4 regions of the Kocuria oxytropis genome follow, and region 3 is predicted to be linked to each of the others. Evidence: riboswitches for the same ligand, from Rfam matches in the RefSeq annotation. Region 3 holds a riboswitch; each other region holds the start of a gene.
What was found. A riboswitch is a leader RNA that binds a small molecule or an ion and turns the genes downstream of it on or off. The one in region 3 is predicted to bind S-adenosylmethionine.
Positions count from the first base shown of each region.

Region 1: another riboswitch for S-adenosylmethionine. It lies ahead of QYM41_RS08280 (bifunctional o-acetylhomoserine/o-acetylserine sulfhydrylase); the one in region 3 lies ahead of QYM41_RS01290 (cobalamin-independent methionine synthase II family protein).
Region 2: another riboswitch for S-adenosylmethionine. It lies ahead of QYM41_RS14635 (O-acetylhomoserine aminocarboxypropyltransferase/cysteine synthase family protein); the one in region 3 lies ahead of QYM41_RS01290 (cobalamin-independent methionine synthase II family protein).
Region 4: another riboswitch for S-adenosylmethionine. It lies ahead of QYM41_RS04450 (hypothetical protein); the one in region 3 lies ahead of QYM41_RS01290 (cobalamin-independent methionine synthase II family protein).

Region 1 is NZ_JAVFXA010000006.1:120,839-124,034, forward strand. It holds gene metX (homoserine O-acetyltransferase MetX) at 1-267, opposite strand, end outside; gene QYM41_RS08280 (bifunctional o-acetylhomoserine/o-acetylserine sulfhydrylase) at 264-1,685, opposite strand; SAM riboswitch class IV at 1,754-1,869, opposite strand; gene QYM41_RS08285 (VOC family protein) at 2,012-2,650, shown strand; gene QYM41_RS08290 (CPBP family intramembrane glutamic endopeptidase) at 2,732-3,196, opposite strand, start outside.
Region 2 is NZ_JAVFXA010000016.1:267-3,462, reverse strand. It holds gene QYM41_RS14645 (DUF1852 domain-containing protein) at 1-108, opposite strand, end outside; partial or broken gene QYM41_RS14640 (PLP-dependent transferase) at 291-526, opposite strand; gene QYM41_RS14635 (O-acetylhomoserine aminocarboxypropyltransferase/cysteine synthase family protein) at 528-1,832, opposite strand; SAM riboswitch class I at 1,838-1,950, opposite strand; gene QYM41_RS14630 (TrbL/VirB6 family protein) at 2,243-3,196, shown strand, end outside.
Region 3 is NZ_JAVFXA010000001.1:276,202-279,397, forward strand. It holds gene QYM41_RS01280 (IclR family transcriptional regulator) at 1-459, shown strand, start outside; gene QYM41_RS01285 (3-hydroxybutyrate dehydrogenase) at 625-1,389, opposite strand; SAM riboswitch class I at 1,582-1,681, shown strand; gene QYM41_RS01290 (cobalamin-independent methionine synthase II family protein) at 1,695-2,897, shown strand; gene QYM41_RS01295 (cobalamin-independent methionine synthase II family protein) at 3,077-3,196, shown strand, end outside.
Region 4 is NZ_JAVFXA010000003.1:108,775-111,970, forward strand. It holds gene cspE (transcription antiterminator/RNA stability regulator CspE) at 92-298, shown strand; gene QYM41_RS04445 (hypothetical protein) at 598-894, opposite strand; SAM riboswitch class IV at 1,318-1,443, shown strand; gene QYM41_RS04450 (hypothetical protein) at 1,457-1,726, shown strand; gene QYM41_RS04455 (PIN domain-containing protein) at 1,737-2,120, shown strand; gene QYM41_RS04460 (glycosyltransferase family 4 protein) at 2,124-3,196, opposite strand, start outside.

The sequences.
Region 1 (3,196 bases), on a different contig from region 3:
GCTCTCGGCCGCGCGCCGCTGCTCCTCGGGGGCCCCGGGGCGGGCCCGGCCGGCGGCCACGTGGGTGTCCCCGGTGAGGGCGTGCTCGACCAGCACCGCGTTGGAGCCGTCCGGGGCGAGGGCGCCCCAGGTCTCGTAGGCGATCCGCACGTCCGGCAGCCGGAAGCCCGACTCGAGCTCCAGCTCGCCGATGCGGGCCGTCCTCAGCACGCCGTCCTCGCGGACACCGGTCCCGGTGCCGGTGCCCCCCACCACGGTCACGGTCACTCCTGTCCCCCGGACGCGGCCGCGGCCGCGGCGAAGCCCTGCTCGAGGTCCGCCAGGATGTCGTCGATGTTCTCCAGGCCCACGGACAGGCGCACGAAGCCGGGCTCCACGCCGGCGGCCAGCTGCTCCTCGGGCAGGAGCTGGCTGTGCGTGGTGGAGGCCGGGTGGATCACCAGCGAGCGGACGTCGCCGATGTTCGCGACGTTCGAGTGCAGGGTGAGGGCGTCCACGAAGGCGGCGCCGGCCTCCCGGCCGCCGTCGAGGACGAAGCCCAGGACCGATCCGGCGCCGCGGGGGGCGTACTTGCGTGCCCGCTCGTGCCACGGGGAGGACTCCAGCCCCGCCCAGGACACCGAGCGCACGTCCTCGCGGTCCTCGAGCCAGCGGGCCACCGTCCCGGCGTTGGCCACGTGCCGCTCCATCCGCAGGGACAGGGTCTCGATGCCCTGCTCGATGAGGAACGCGTTGAACGGCGAGATCGCCGAGCCGAGGTCGCGCAGCAGCTGCACCCGGGCCTTGAGGATGTAGGAGAGGTTGACGCCGAAGGGTCCCTCCGCGCCCAGGGCCTGGGCGTAGACGAGCCCGCCGTAGGACTCGTCCGGCTGGTTGAAGCCGGGGAAGCGCTCCGGGTAGCGGCCGAAGTCGAAGGCCCCGGAGTCCACGATCACGCCGCCGATGGCCGTGCCGTGCCCGCCGAGGAACTTGGTGGCCGAGTGCACCACCACGTCGGCGCCCCAGCGGAAGGGCTGGACCAGGTAGGGGGTCGCCACGGTGTTGTCCACGATGAGCGGGACCTCGTGCTCGTGGGCGATCCCGGAGACCGTCTCGATGTCGAGGACGTCGTTGCGCGGGTTGGGGATGGTCTCCGCGAAGAAGGCCTTCGTGTTCGGGCGCACCGCTTGCCGCCAGGCCTCGGGGTCGTCCGGGTCGGTCACGAACGTGGTCTCGACGCCGAGCTTGGGCAGCGTGTACTTGAAGAGGTTGTAGGTCCCGCCGTAGAGGCTGGGGCTGGCCACGATGTGGTCGCCCGCGCCGGCGACGTTGAGCACCGCGAACGTCGTCGCCGACTGTCCTGCGCTGAGCATGAGGGCGCCCACGCCGCCCTCCAGGGCGGCGATCCGGTTCTCCACGACCTCCGTGGTGGGGTTGCCGATCCGCGTGTAGATGGGGCCGAGCTCGGCGAGGGCGAAGCGGTCGGCCGCGGCCCGGGCGTCCGGGAAGACGAAGGACGTGGTCTGGTGGATCGGCAGCGCGCGGGAGCCGGTGACGGGGTCGGGGCTCTGCCCGGCGTGGATCTGCCGGGTCTCGAACGCCCAGCCCGCCGGGTCGCCGGGGGTGGGACGGCCGGTCGCGGGGACGTCGGCGACCGCGAGGTCGGCGGCGGAGGAATCGGTGCCGGAAGCGGTGGTCTCGGACATGCCGTGGGACTCCTTGCGGTGTCAGGGGTCCCGTCCGGGGCGTGCGGCCGGGAGGGCCGGGCGCCGGGGACCCGCGCTTGCTCGCTCGCCGGGCGCGAGGAGCCTGGTCCTCACCCAGGGCACCCCACCGCGGTGGAGGGTTGCCGGCCAGCTAGCTGGGGCTTGGACGCTGGCACTCATGACCTGGACAGCATTCTCCGGATTCCGGCGACACGGCGTCAAGCCGGGTCCGGCGATCACGCCCGGCGGCGCGCCCCGGACGCACCGCGCCGGGCGTGCCGCGGACCGATTTGGAGACGAAACTCACACGGTGCCACGATGTGCCCATGAGAGTCGACCACGTGTCCTACGCCTGCCGCCCGGAGGGCCTGGCGGCCACCACCGAGCGCATCGCGGACCAGCTCGGGATCGAGCCGGTCAAGGGTGGGGTGCACCCCCGTTTCGGCACCCGCAACATGATCCTGCCGCTCATGAACCACCAGTACGTGGAGGTCGTCGAGGTCCTCCAGCACCCGGCGGCGGAGAAGGCGCCCTTCGGCCAGGCAGTGCGCGCCCGCTCCGAGGCCGGCGGCGGCTGGCTGGGGTGGGTCGTGGAGGTCGAGGACCTCGCCCCCTTCGAGCAGCGCCTGGGCCGCCGGTCGGTGCCCGGCCAGCGGGTGTTCCCGGACGGCCGGTGCCTCGAGTGGCGCCAGATCGGCGTCAAGGGCCTGATCGCCGACCCGCAGCTGCCGTTCATGGTGCACTTCGAGTCCGGCCCCGAGATGCACCCGTCCCAGGCGCGGATCACGGACGTGGCGCTCGCGGGGATGTGCATCGCCGGGGCCCCGGAGCGGGTCGCCGAGTGGCTGGGCGCCCCGGTCGAGACCGCGCTCGAGGACCTGGAGGTCGACTGGCGCTATCCGGAGGGCACCCCGGGGGTGCTCTCCGTCACCTTCAGCACCCCGGACGGCCCGGTCACCATCTGAGCCCGGCCACCGTCTGAGCCCGGACGCGCGCCGGCCCGGTCCGCAACCGGGCCGGCGGTGCCCGCCCCGCGGGGCCGGGGCTCAGCCCAGCAGCCGGGCGGCGCCCAGGAAGCCCACGGCGTCCAGCAGGAAGTGCGCGACGACGAGGGGCATGATCCGGCCGGTGCGCCGGTAGAGCTCGGCGAAGACCAGTCCCATCACCACGTTGCCGAGGAACGGCCCGATGCCCTGGTAGAGGTGGTAGCTGCCGCGGAACAGTGCCGTGACCACCAGCACCACGGGCCAGCTCCACCCGATGCGGGTCAGTCGGTCGGTGAGGAACGCGACCACCACGACCTCCTCGACCAGGGCGTGGCGCACGGCCGAGAGCAGCAGCACGGGCACCGTCCACCAGTGCTCGGCGAGCCCGGACGTGGTGACCTGAGCGGTCACACCCAGGGCCCGTCCCGCCGCGTAGAGGCCCAGGGTCCCCAGCCCCATGAGCAGGAACAGCAGGGTGCCCAGGCCCAGGTCCGGGGCCGGCATCCGGGCGTCCAGCCCGATCCG
Region 2 (3,196 bases), on a different contig from region 3:
CGCGAAGTTCGTCGTGCCTCGGGAACTGGACGACGGGCAGTAGTCCTCATCGAAGCGGGTCGTGCTGATACTGAACGTGAAGTCGTTCGTCCTGGTGGTCTGATGCATCGATTCCTCACTGTGGGCTGGGGGCCTGCCTCCCAGGTCCGTACTCATCTCCAACGTCCTTCCCTGCTGCTCGTGCACTGCCCTCCCGAAGGTCGCCTCAGTCATGCTCCGGGCACCCCCGGCGCTGCCCGGACGACGTCGATCCGGGCCTCCGGTTTGCCGGTTCCCCGGGCCGCGCGGGCCGCGGCGGTGAGGCGGCGCTGACCGGTCCGGGTCGGGTTGGACCCCCGGCTGTACTCGTGGCCGCCGCGCAGCACATTGATGCGTCCTGCACGAGGGTGCTGGTCTGGTAGACCGGCGGCACGACCGCCCCGGTCAGCGGGTCGGGTGCCTGGCCGGCGTGCACCGCTGTCGTGTGGAAGCCCCGACGGGCCGTCGGCGCAGTGTCCGTCGGTGCTGTGTCGTTCAGGAGGGTCATCTCAGCGCGTCTCCCCGGTCAGGGCCGAGGCCGGTACGGTGGCCAGCGCCCGGTCGAGGTCGACGATCAGGTCCTCGGGACACTCCAGTCCGATGGACAGCCGGATCGTGGTCTCAGTGATGCCCGCGGCCCGGCGTTGGTTGGGGGTGAGCCGGCAGTGCGTCATGGTCGCCGGGTGACTGACCAGGGAGCGCACATCCCCGATGTTGGCCACGAGTTGGAACAGCTCCAGAGCGTCGATGACCGGGCCGATGGCCTCGGGGCCGGCGGCCAGGTCGAAGGAGAACACCGAGCCGGTGCCGTGCGGGAAGTACCTCTCGGCGAGGGCGGCGCTGGGGTGTCCGGGGATCGCCGGGTGGTGGACGCGCCCGACGGTGGGGTGCCGGGCCAGGTGCTCGGCGACCGTTCGCGCGGTCTGCTCCTGCCGGGTGATGCGCACGGCGAGGGTCTCCAGGCCCTGGATGAACTGGGCGGCGCTGGCCGGGGCGAGGGAGGGGCCGAGGTCGTGCAGGAACTTGCTGCGCGCCAGCGCCAGGTAGGCGCCGCGGCCGTGCCGGTCGATGAGTGCCTGGCCGCCGTAGCGGACCTTGGGCCGGGTCAGTTGGGGCCACCGCTCCGGGGCTGCGCCGTAGTCGAAGGTGCCGCCGTCCACGATCGCCCCGCCGAGGACGGCCCCGTGCCCGCCGATGAACTTCGTGGCGGAGTGCACCACCACGTCGGCACCATGTTCCAGTGGCCGGTACAGGACCGGCGTCGCCAAGGTGCTGTCCACCACGACCGGGACCCCGGAAGCGTGGGCGATGTCCGCCAGCGCCGGAAGGTCCGGCAGGGTGGCCAGCGGGTTGGTGATGGACTCCAGGAAGAACGCGCGGGTGTCCGGCCGGATCGCCGCGCCCCAGGCCTGCGGGTCGGCCGGGTCGGCGAAAGTGACCTCGATGCCGAAGCCGGCGAAGGTGTCCGTCAGCAGGTCCACCGTCCCGCCGTAAAGCTGGCTGGAGGCGACCAAGTGCTTGCCGCCGTGAAGCAGAGTCAGCAGGGACAGCGCGACGGCGGCTTGTCCCGTGGCGGTGCCGATGGCCCCGATCCCGCCCTCCAGGGCCGCCAGTCGGTTCTCGAACACAGCGACCGTGGGGTTGCCCGTGCGGCTGTAGGTGAACCCGGGGGTCTCCAACCGGAACATCGAGGCGGCCGTGGCGTGATCGGGGAAGCGGTAGGCCGCCGTCTGGTGGATGGGTACGGCCACCGGCCAGTAGGGGGCCTCGGGCTCGTAGCCGGCGTGGACCTGTTGGGTGGCATGGTGATTCATTCGATTCTCCATCGGTCCTGGCGGTAGCACCGTGCCCGCCGGTCCCGATGTCCCAGGGTCGGCTGACTGGTTGCTGCGGCGTCGTCGAGCCAGATCTCTCGGCCGCTCTGGATGGTGTGGTGCGCTCATCCCACTCGATGGACGGCTCTCTAGTCCAACGGACGGTGGGGTCGGCTGTCACAAAGACACACGTCGGGACATATTCGGGCCGGGCGGTCGCGCTCGGCCGACGTCGGGCCGGGTTTGTGACAAGTTGTGACGGCCGACCACCGAGCCTCACGTGGGCTCAGTGATGTCCCGGCGGAAGACCAGGGCGTCGTTGAGGGCGCTGTGCGCCGAGAAGATGACTCCCGCCTGGGGGTGGCGTCATCAACGGCATGGTGAACGGCGTCAACCGGACCCCAGGAGCCGTGCACGGAGAGATGGCCTGGACCCAGCGCGCCGAACCGGCCCGCGACCTGCTGAAGAATCTGCTCACCCTGGCCGTGGTCACGGCCTCGGGGGTGACGATCCTCAACGTCCTGGTGGCCGGCACCGACGCCCTAGCCGTACAGATCATCGACTCCGCCATCGGTGAGGACTTCCAGACCGACGTGCTCAAGCTGTTGGACCTCGACAACGCCACCAGCGCCGGTGCAGCCGATCCGGTGTGGTTGGGCGGCAACGTCATCCTGATCATCGTCGGCGGGGTCGTGGCCATCATCGTGAACCTCATCCAGTTGATGCTGATGGTGCTGCGCACCGGGATGCTGTTCCTGATGGCCGGGATCCTGCCCCTCTCCGCCGCCTTCCTGAACACCGAGACGGGGAAGAACTTCTTCCAGAAGGTCATCGCCTGGACCCTGGCCTTCGCCTTCTACAAGCCCGCCGCGGCCCTGATCTACGGGTTGGCGATCAAGATGTCCACCACCGGGGTGTGGGAGGACTCCGGCAGCGGGCTGATCCAGTTCGCCGCCGGGCTGATGATGATCGTCGCCTCCGTGTTCGCCCTGCCCGTGCTCATCGGGTTCCTCAGCCCCGTCCTGGGCTCGATGTCCTCCTCCGGCGGTAGCAGCGGCGGGGCGCTGGGCATCGCGGCGATGGGCGCGGCAATCCCGCAGGGAGCCTCCCACCTGGCGCGCTCGGGACGCGGCTTCGGCTCTGACTCCTCCTCCGCGCCGCCCTCGAAGGGCAGTTCGGGTTCCGCGCCTGCGGGTCTGTCCTCGCCTGCCGGTGGGGCCAACGGCACCGCTGGGGCCAGTGCTGCAGGCACGGCGGGCTCCGCTGGTGCGGCGGCGGCGGCGGGTGCAGCAGCTGCTCCTGTGGCTGCTGCGGGCATGGCGGCCGCCAACGCAGTGCAAAGAGGCGGGGAAGCCGTCGCCCAG
Region 3 (3,196 bases):
TTCCTCTCGGCCCGCCGCGGGCTGGAGACGGTCTGCCTCGCCCGGGTCGAGGGCGCGTTCCCCATCCGCTCGCACGTCCTCTACGAGGGCCTGCGGCTGCCCCTGGGCGTCGCCTCGGCGGGGCTCGCGATCCTGGCCCACCTCCCGGACCCGGAGGTGGAGCGGGTCCTCGCGGCCACCGCCGGGGCACGCGCCGGGTGGGGGCCGCTGCACACGCCCGAGCGGATCCGCGAGCTGCTCGCGGACGTGCGGCGGGAGGGCTTTGCGGTGAACCCCGGGCTGATCGTGGAGGGCAGCTGGGGCATGGCCGCCGCGGTCTTCGACGCCACGGGGGCCCCGGTCTACGCCCTGAGCCTCACGGGCATCGAGCCGCGGTTCACCGGTGAGCGCCGTCAGCCCCTGGGACGGGCCCTGCTCACGGAGGCCCACCGGCTCTCCCGGGAGCTGGGCCACCGCTGAACGTCCCGGTCCGGCCGGGCCGCCGGGAGTGCCCGGGATTCCGGGGCCTGCGGACCGGCGGGACCGGCGAGACCGGCGGAACCGGGCCGATTGCCGCCCGGATGCCGGCCCGCCCGGATGCCGCCCGGGCCAGGCACGGCGGCCCGCCGCCGGGCGGGGCGGGGCTCAGCGGGCGGTCCAGCCGCCGTCCATCGTGTAGGACGCCCCGGTGACCATGGACGCGTGCGGCCCGGCCAGCCAGGCCACGAGGCTGCCGACGTCCTCGGGCTCCACGAGCTTCTTGACCGGCGTCTCGCCGAGCATGATCCGCTCCACCACCTCGGACTCCGGGATCCCGTGCACCGCGGCCTGGTCCGCGACCTGCTTCTCCACCAGCGGGGTGCGGACGTAGCCGGGGTTGACGCAGTTGCTCGTCACCCCGTGCGCCGCCCCCTCCAGGGCGATGGTCTTCGAGAGCCCCTCGAGACCGTGCTTGGCGGAGACGTAGGCGCTCTTGTACGGCGAGGCGCGCAGGCCGTGGACGGACGAGACGTTGACGACCCGCCCCCACCCCTGCTCGTACATGTGCGGCAGCGCGGCGCGGACCAGCAGGAACGGGGACTCCAGCATCAGGACCAGGATCCGGTGGAAGTCCGCCGGGTCGAACTCGTGCAGGGGGGAGACCTTCTGGATGCCGGCGTTGTTGACCAGCACGTCCACCTCGAGGCTCAGGTCCGCGAGCGCCGCGGTGTCGAGCAGGTCGACCGACCAGGCGCGGCCGCCGAGCTCCTCGGCGACGCGCTGCGCGCCGGCCTCGTCGACGTCGGCCACGACCACGTGCGCGCCGGAGCCGGCGAGGGCCCTGGCCGCCGCCAGGCCGATGCCGCTCGCGCCGCCCGTGACGAGCGCCGTGCGGCCCTCGAGGTCCTGCTGCTGGGGCGTCTGGGACATGGGAGTCCTTCCTCTGGTCCGCCGTGCCCGCGGGGTGAGGGGCACGGATCATCGCCACGGTATGTGATCCGGGCCATGTTCGCGAAGGGCATCGCCGCACGGGAGCGGGCGCCGGACGGCGTCACACGGCGTCATGTCCGTCATCCGGGCCCCGAATGGCGCCGGGCGCACGCGTGCGGTTGGATGACAGGGTCACCATCCAGAGCGGCCGAGAGATCTGGCTCGACGACGCCGCAGCAACCCGGGCGACGGCCCCCGTCCCCTCCGGTGCTACCGCCAGGACCGATGGAAAGGACCGACGCCCCATGCTGCGCAGCACGGACCGCATCCGCACGACCCACGCCGGGTCCCTCCCGCGCACCCCGGCGCTGCTCGAGGCCAACCGGGCGAAGGGCGGCGCCCCGGGGCCCGAGCACGAGGCCCTGCTCCACGACTCCGTGCTGGACGTGGTCCGCCGGCAGCGCGAGGCCGGGATCGACGTGGTCAACGACGGCGAGTACGGCCACGCCATGGCCGCGGACGTCGACTACGGCGCGTGGTGGCACTACGTCTTCGCCCGGATCTCGGGCCTCACCCCGGGGGAGGTGGGACTGTGGGAGCAGGAGCCGCAGCGCTCCTCCCCCGGCCGCGTGGTCCTGACCAGCTTCGGGGACCGCCGGGACCGCCAGGCCTTCCACGACGCCTACACGGACCCCGCCTCGGGGATCACCACGGGCACGCAGGCGCCGTTCCCGAGGATCACCGGGAAGCTGGAGTACACGGGTCACGCGGCCGTGGAGGCCGACATCCGCCACCTCCGGGCCGCCCTGCGGGCCACGGGCGCGAGCGAGGGCTATCTCGCCGCGCTGTCCCCGGGCTCCTGCGCCCGGCTGGAGAACACCCACTACGCGGACGAGGACGAGGTGCTCGCCGCGTGCGCCGAGGTCATGCGCGAGGAGTACAGGGCCATCACCGACGCCGGGCTGATCGTGCAGATCGACGACCCCTCCATCGCGGAGAACTGGGACCAGGTCAACCCCGAGCCCGGCGTGGAGGACTACCTCGCGTTCACCCGCAAGCGCGTCGAGGCCCTCAACTACGCCCTGGAGGGGATCCCGGAGGAGCAGGTCCGCTTCCACCTGTGCTGGGGCTCCTGGCACGGCCCGCACACCACCGACCTCGGCTTCGAGCACCTGGTGGAGCTCGTGCTCTCCATCCGGGCGGGCGGCTACAGCTTCGAGGCCGCCAACGCCCGGCACGAGCACGAGTGGAGGGTCTGGCAGGACCACCGGCTGCCCGAGGGCAAGGTCCTCGTCCCGGGCGTCGTCTCCCACGCGACCAACGTGGTGGAGCACCCCGAGCTGGTGGCCGACCGGATCGAGCGCTTCGCCCGCCTGGTGGGGCGTGAGAACGTCATCGCCTCGACCGACTGCGGGCTGGGCGGGCGGATCCACCCGCAGATCGCCTGGGCCAAGCTCGAGTCGCTCGGCCGGGGCGCCGAGCTCGCCTCCCGCCGGCTCTGGTCCTGACCGGCACCGCCGCCGGCCGGTCCCCGCGACCGCCCGCCGCTCGCGGCCGGCCCCCAGCCGCCCGCCGCTCCCCCTGCTGTCCGCGGCTGCCCGCCGCTCCCGCCGCCCGCCGCTCCCGCCGCCCGTCGTTCCCGCCGCAAGTCGTTCCCGCCGCAAGTCGTTCCCCGAGGAGGACACGCATGACCATGCAGAACACCGACCACGTGCAGACCACGCACGTGGGCTCCCTGCCGCGCACCCCGCGGCTGCTGGAGGCCAACCGGCAGCACGCCGAGGGCACCATCACGTTCGAGCAGCTC
Region 4 (3,196 bases), on a different contig from region 3:
AGTTTTTCTGAGAAGACGTTTTCCATGCATCGCAACTGTCGTGTTTCTCGAACGTCGGGAAACGTTCATCTCATGAAGGATCAGGTCTCCCATGACTACCGGTATCGTCAAGTGGTTCAACGCTGACAAGGGCTTCGGCTTCATCACCCCCGAGGACGGCTCCAAGGACGTCTTCGCCCACTTCTCCGCGATCAACTCGAACGGCTTCCGCTCGCTGAACGAGAACGACCGCGTCGAGTTCGAGACCCAGGACGGCCCCAAGGGCCCCCAGGCCGCGAACATCAACGTCATCTCCTAGGGATCCGTCGCGGGCCTCGGCCCGCCGATCCTCGAGAACCGCCGCCGGGCTCTGCCCGGCGGCGGTTCTGTCGTCCCTGCCGTCGTCCCCGGCCCGTCGTCCCCGGCCCGTTGCGCTCGGCACGGACGGCCCGGCCCGGACGGCCCGGCCTGGCGCGGACGACCCGGCGCAGTCGACCGTGGACGTTCCTGCCGTCGTGCCTCCGGGTGGAGGGCGGCGCCGGAGCCGGACCCGGAGGCCGCGCACGAGGAAGGCCGCAGCCCGACGGGCTGCGGCCTTCCTCGTGTCCTGCCCGCCGGCTACGCCGACAGCGGGAGGGTCGAGGGGTGGAGCTTGAAGAACGGGTGCCGTCCGGTCGCCGCGAGGGCTCCCGGGACGAGGAGCTGGCGGTACTTGGCGCACCATTGCGCGGTTCCCTCGGTGTGCTCCGCCGCGGCGGCGAGATCGTCGGCCTCCGGGCTCAGGTACTCCTGCACGTCCCCGTCGGTCGACGTGAGACGGACGAGGTGCAGATCGGGGAGGGCGGTGACGGTCACGTCGATCCACTCCTCGCGCTGGTCGGTGGTGATGGCTGTTCTTTCTTCGGACATGGTCATGTTTTCTCCTGACGTTCTTGCAGGCATCCGATGGCGTTGCCCGCCGCTTCGTCATCCGATCCACCCGGGAACATCGGGTTGGCGCGCAGCGGGTCGGAGCCTCTCCGCGAGCCCGCCGGGGATCATCGATTCCCGGCCGAGCACGCGGACGCCGCATCTCGAGAAGCAGATCCAGGCTACCCCGCGGCTCCGACACCGGGGAAAGCGGACCGTGAGTTGTGTCACGAAATCGTCATGCTGGGTCCGTCCTCGGGTCCGTCGCCGGTGTTCCGGGACCATTCCAGCGCAGGGATGTGTCGCCGAGGTGTCGTGGCGGTGACGCCCCGGGGAAGACCGCCGCACGGCGGGCGGGACCCGGGACGCCGGCCCGCCGTGCGGTCCGGTGCGCCCCGCGGCACCGCCGATGTGGTTGAATGGCACCAGCTTCAAGAGACCCGGTCGGCAAGCTCCGACTTGACCGGGCACCAACCCCATGTTCACGGGTGGTTCGGATGACGAAGCGGCTCGCACCACCGCCGCGGCGGTGACCGGTGCGAGCAAGAGCGCACGAAGGATCACGGTCATGTCCGACTCCCGCACCCCTGTCAGCACCGCCCGGCCGGGCGCGCACCCCCGCTCCGTCCCGGCCACGGGGGACCCCGCCCCCGCCGGCCCGGTCCGCGGCGTCCCGGGCGCCGGCGACCCCGCCGGGAGGGCTCCGGCCGGCGGCGTCCCCGCCATCAGCGCCTCCGCCATGAGCATCGAGGACTACGCCCGGGTGGTGCAGACCCGCACCGAGTTCGTGGACTTCCTGCTGGCTCCGGCCCGCGGGGAGCTCGCCGCCGCGGCCTGAGGGCCCCGTCGTGGACCTGCTCCTGGACCGCTCCGTGCTGCTCGGCGTGCGCACGCCGGAACGCTGCCCCGGACTGGCCGGGGTGCTGCGCCGGCAGGGCCACCGGCGGCTGTTCCTGCCGGCCACGGTGCTCGGCGAGCTGCTCGCGGAACGGCCCGACGAGACGCAGTGGGCGGAGCAGCTCGAGCTGCGCTTCCCCGGACGGGTGCTGCCGGTGGACGCCGCCGTGGCCCGGGCCTGGGCGGGGCTGACCGCGGCGGGCACGGCCGACCCGCTCGCCGGTCTCACCGCGGCCACGGCCGTGGTGCACGGACTGACCGTGCTGACCGTGGAGCCGGAGCGGTACGCGGGCACCGGCGCGCCCGTGCTGGACGCGTCCCCCGGCCGGCGGTAGCCCTCAGGCGGCCCGGCGGCCGCGCGGGCCGCGTCCCCGGACCGGCAGCTCCACCGCCCGCTCGTAGTGCTCCAGCAGCTGTCCCACCAGCACGTCCCACGTCCGGCCCTGGACCGCCGCGTGCGCGGCCGCGCCGAACGCGGCCCGCTTCGCCTCGTCGCCCAGCAGGTCGGCCACGTGCCCCCGCAGCGCCCCGAGATCGCCCGGGGGATAGAGCCAGCCCGTGCGGGACCGGTCCACGAGGTCCAGGGGTCCGCCCCGGCCGGTCGCGACCACCGGCACGCCCGAGGCCATGGCCTCCTGGATCGTCTGGCAGAAGGTCTCGAACTCGCCGGGGTGGACGAACACGTCCAGGGAGGCCATGATCCGGGCGAGATCGGCGCCGCTGCGCCGCCCCGTGAAGTGGGCCTGCGGGAGCCGGCGGCGCAGGGCGTCCTCCTCCGGGCCGGAGCCCACCACCACGAGCTGCGTGCCGGGCAGGTCCGCGACCGCGGCGAGGTCCTCGACCTGCTTCTCCGGGGCGATCCGGCCCACGTAGCCGACGATCCTGCGGCCGCCGGCGACCTCCTGCCGCCACCGCTCGTCCCGGTGCCGCGGGGAGAACCGGACGGTGTCCACCCCGCGCCGCCACAGGTGCACGTCCCGCACGCCGTGCTCGGTGAGCTGCCGGACGGCCGAGGTCGAGGGCGCGAGCGTGAGCGTCGCGAGGTTGTGCATGGCGCGCACGTGCCCCCACAGGAGCTGCTCGAGGAAGGGTGCGCCGTAGGTGGCGGCGTAGCCGGGCACGTCGGTCTGGTAGACCGCCACGCACGGCACACCGAGCTGCTGGGCCGCCACGATGGCCCGGCGCCCCAGCACGAACGGGGAGGCCACGTGGACCACGTCGGGGCGGAAGCGCTCCAGCTGCCGTCGCACCCGGGCCACGGTCCCCCCGGCCACGCGCACGGCCGGATAGCCGGTGAGGGGAACGGCGGGCAGCCGGTGCACCGGCACCCCGTCCAGGTCCTCGACCACGTCCTCCGTGAGGCGCCCGAGGGGCGCGGGGTCGTAGGACGGCGCCACGACGACGACGTCGT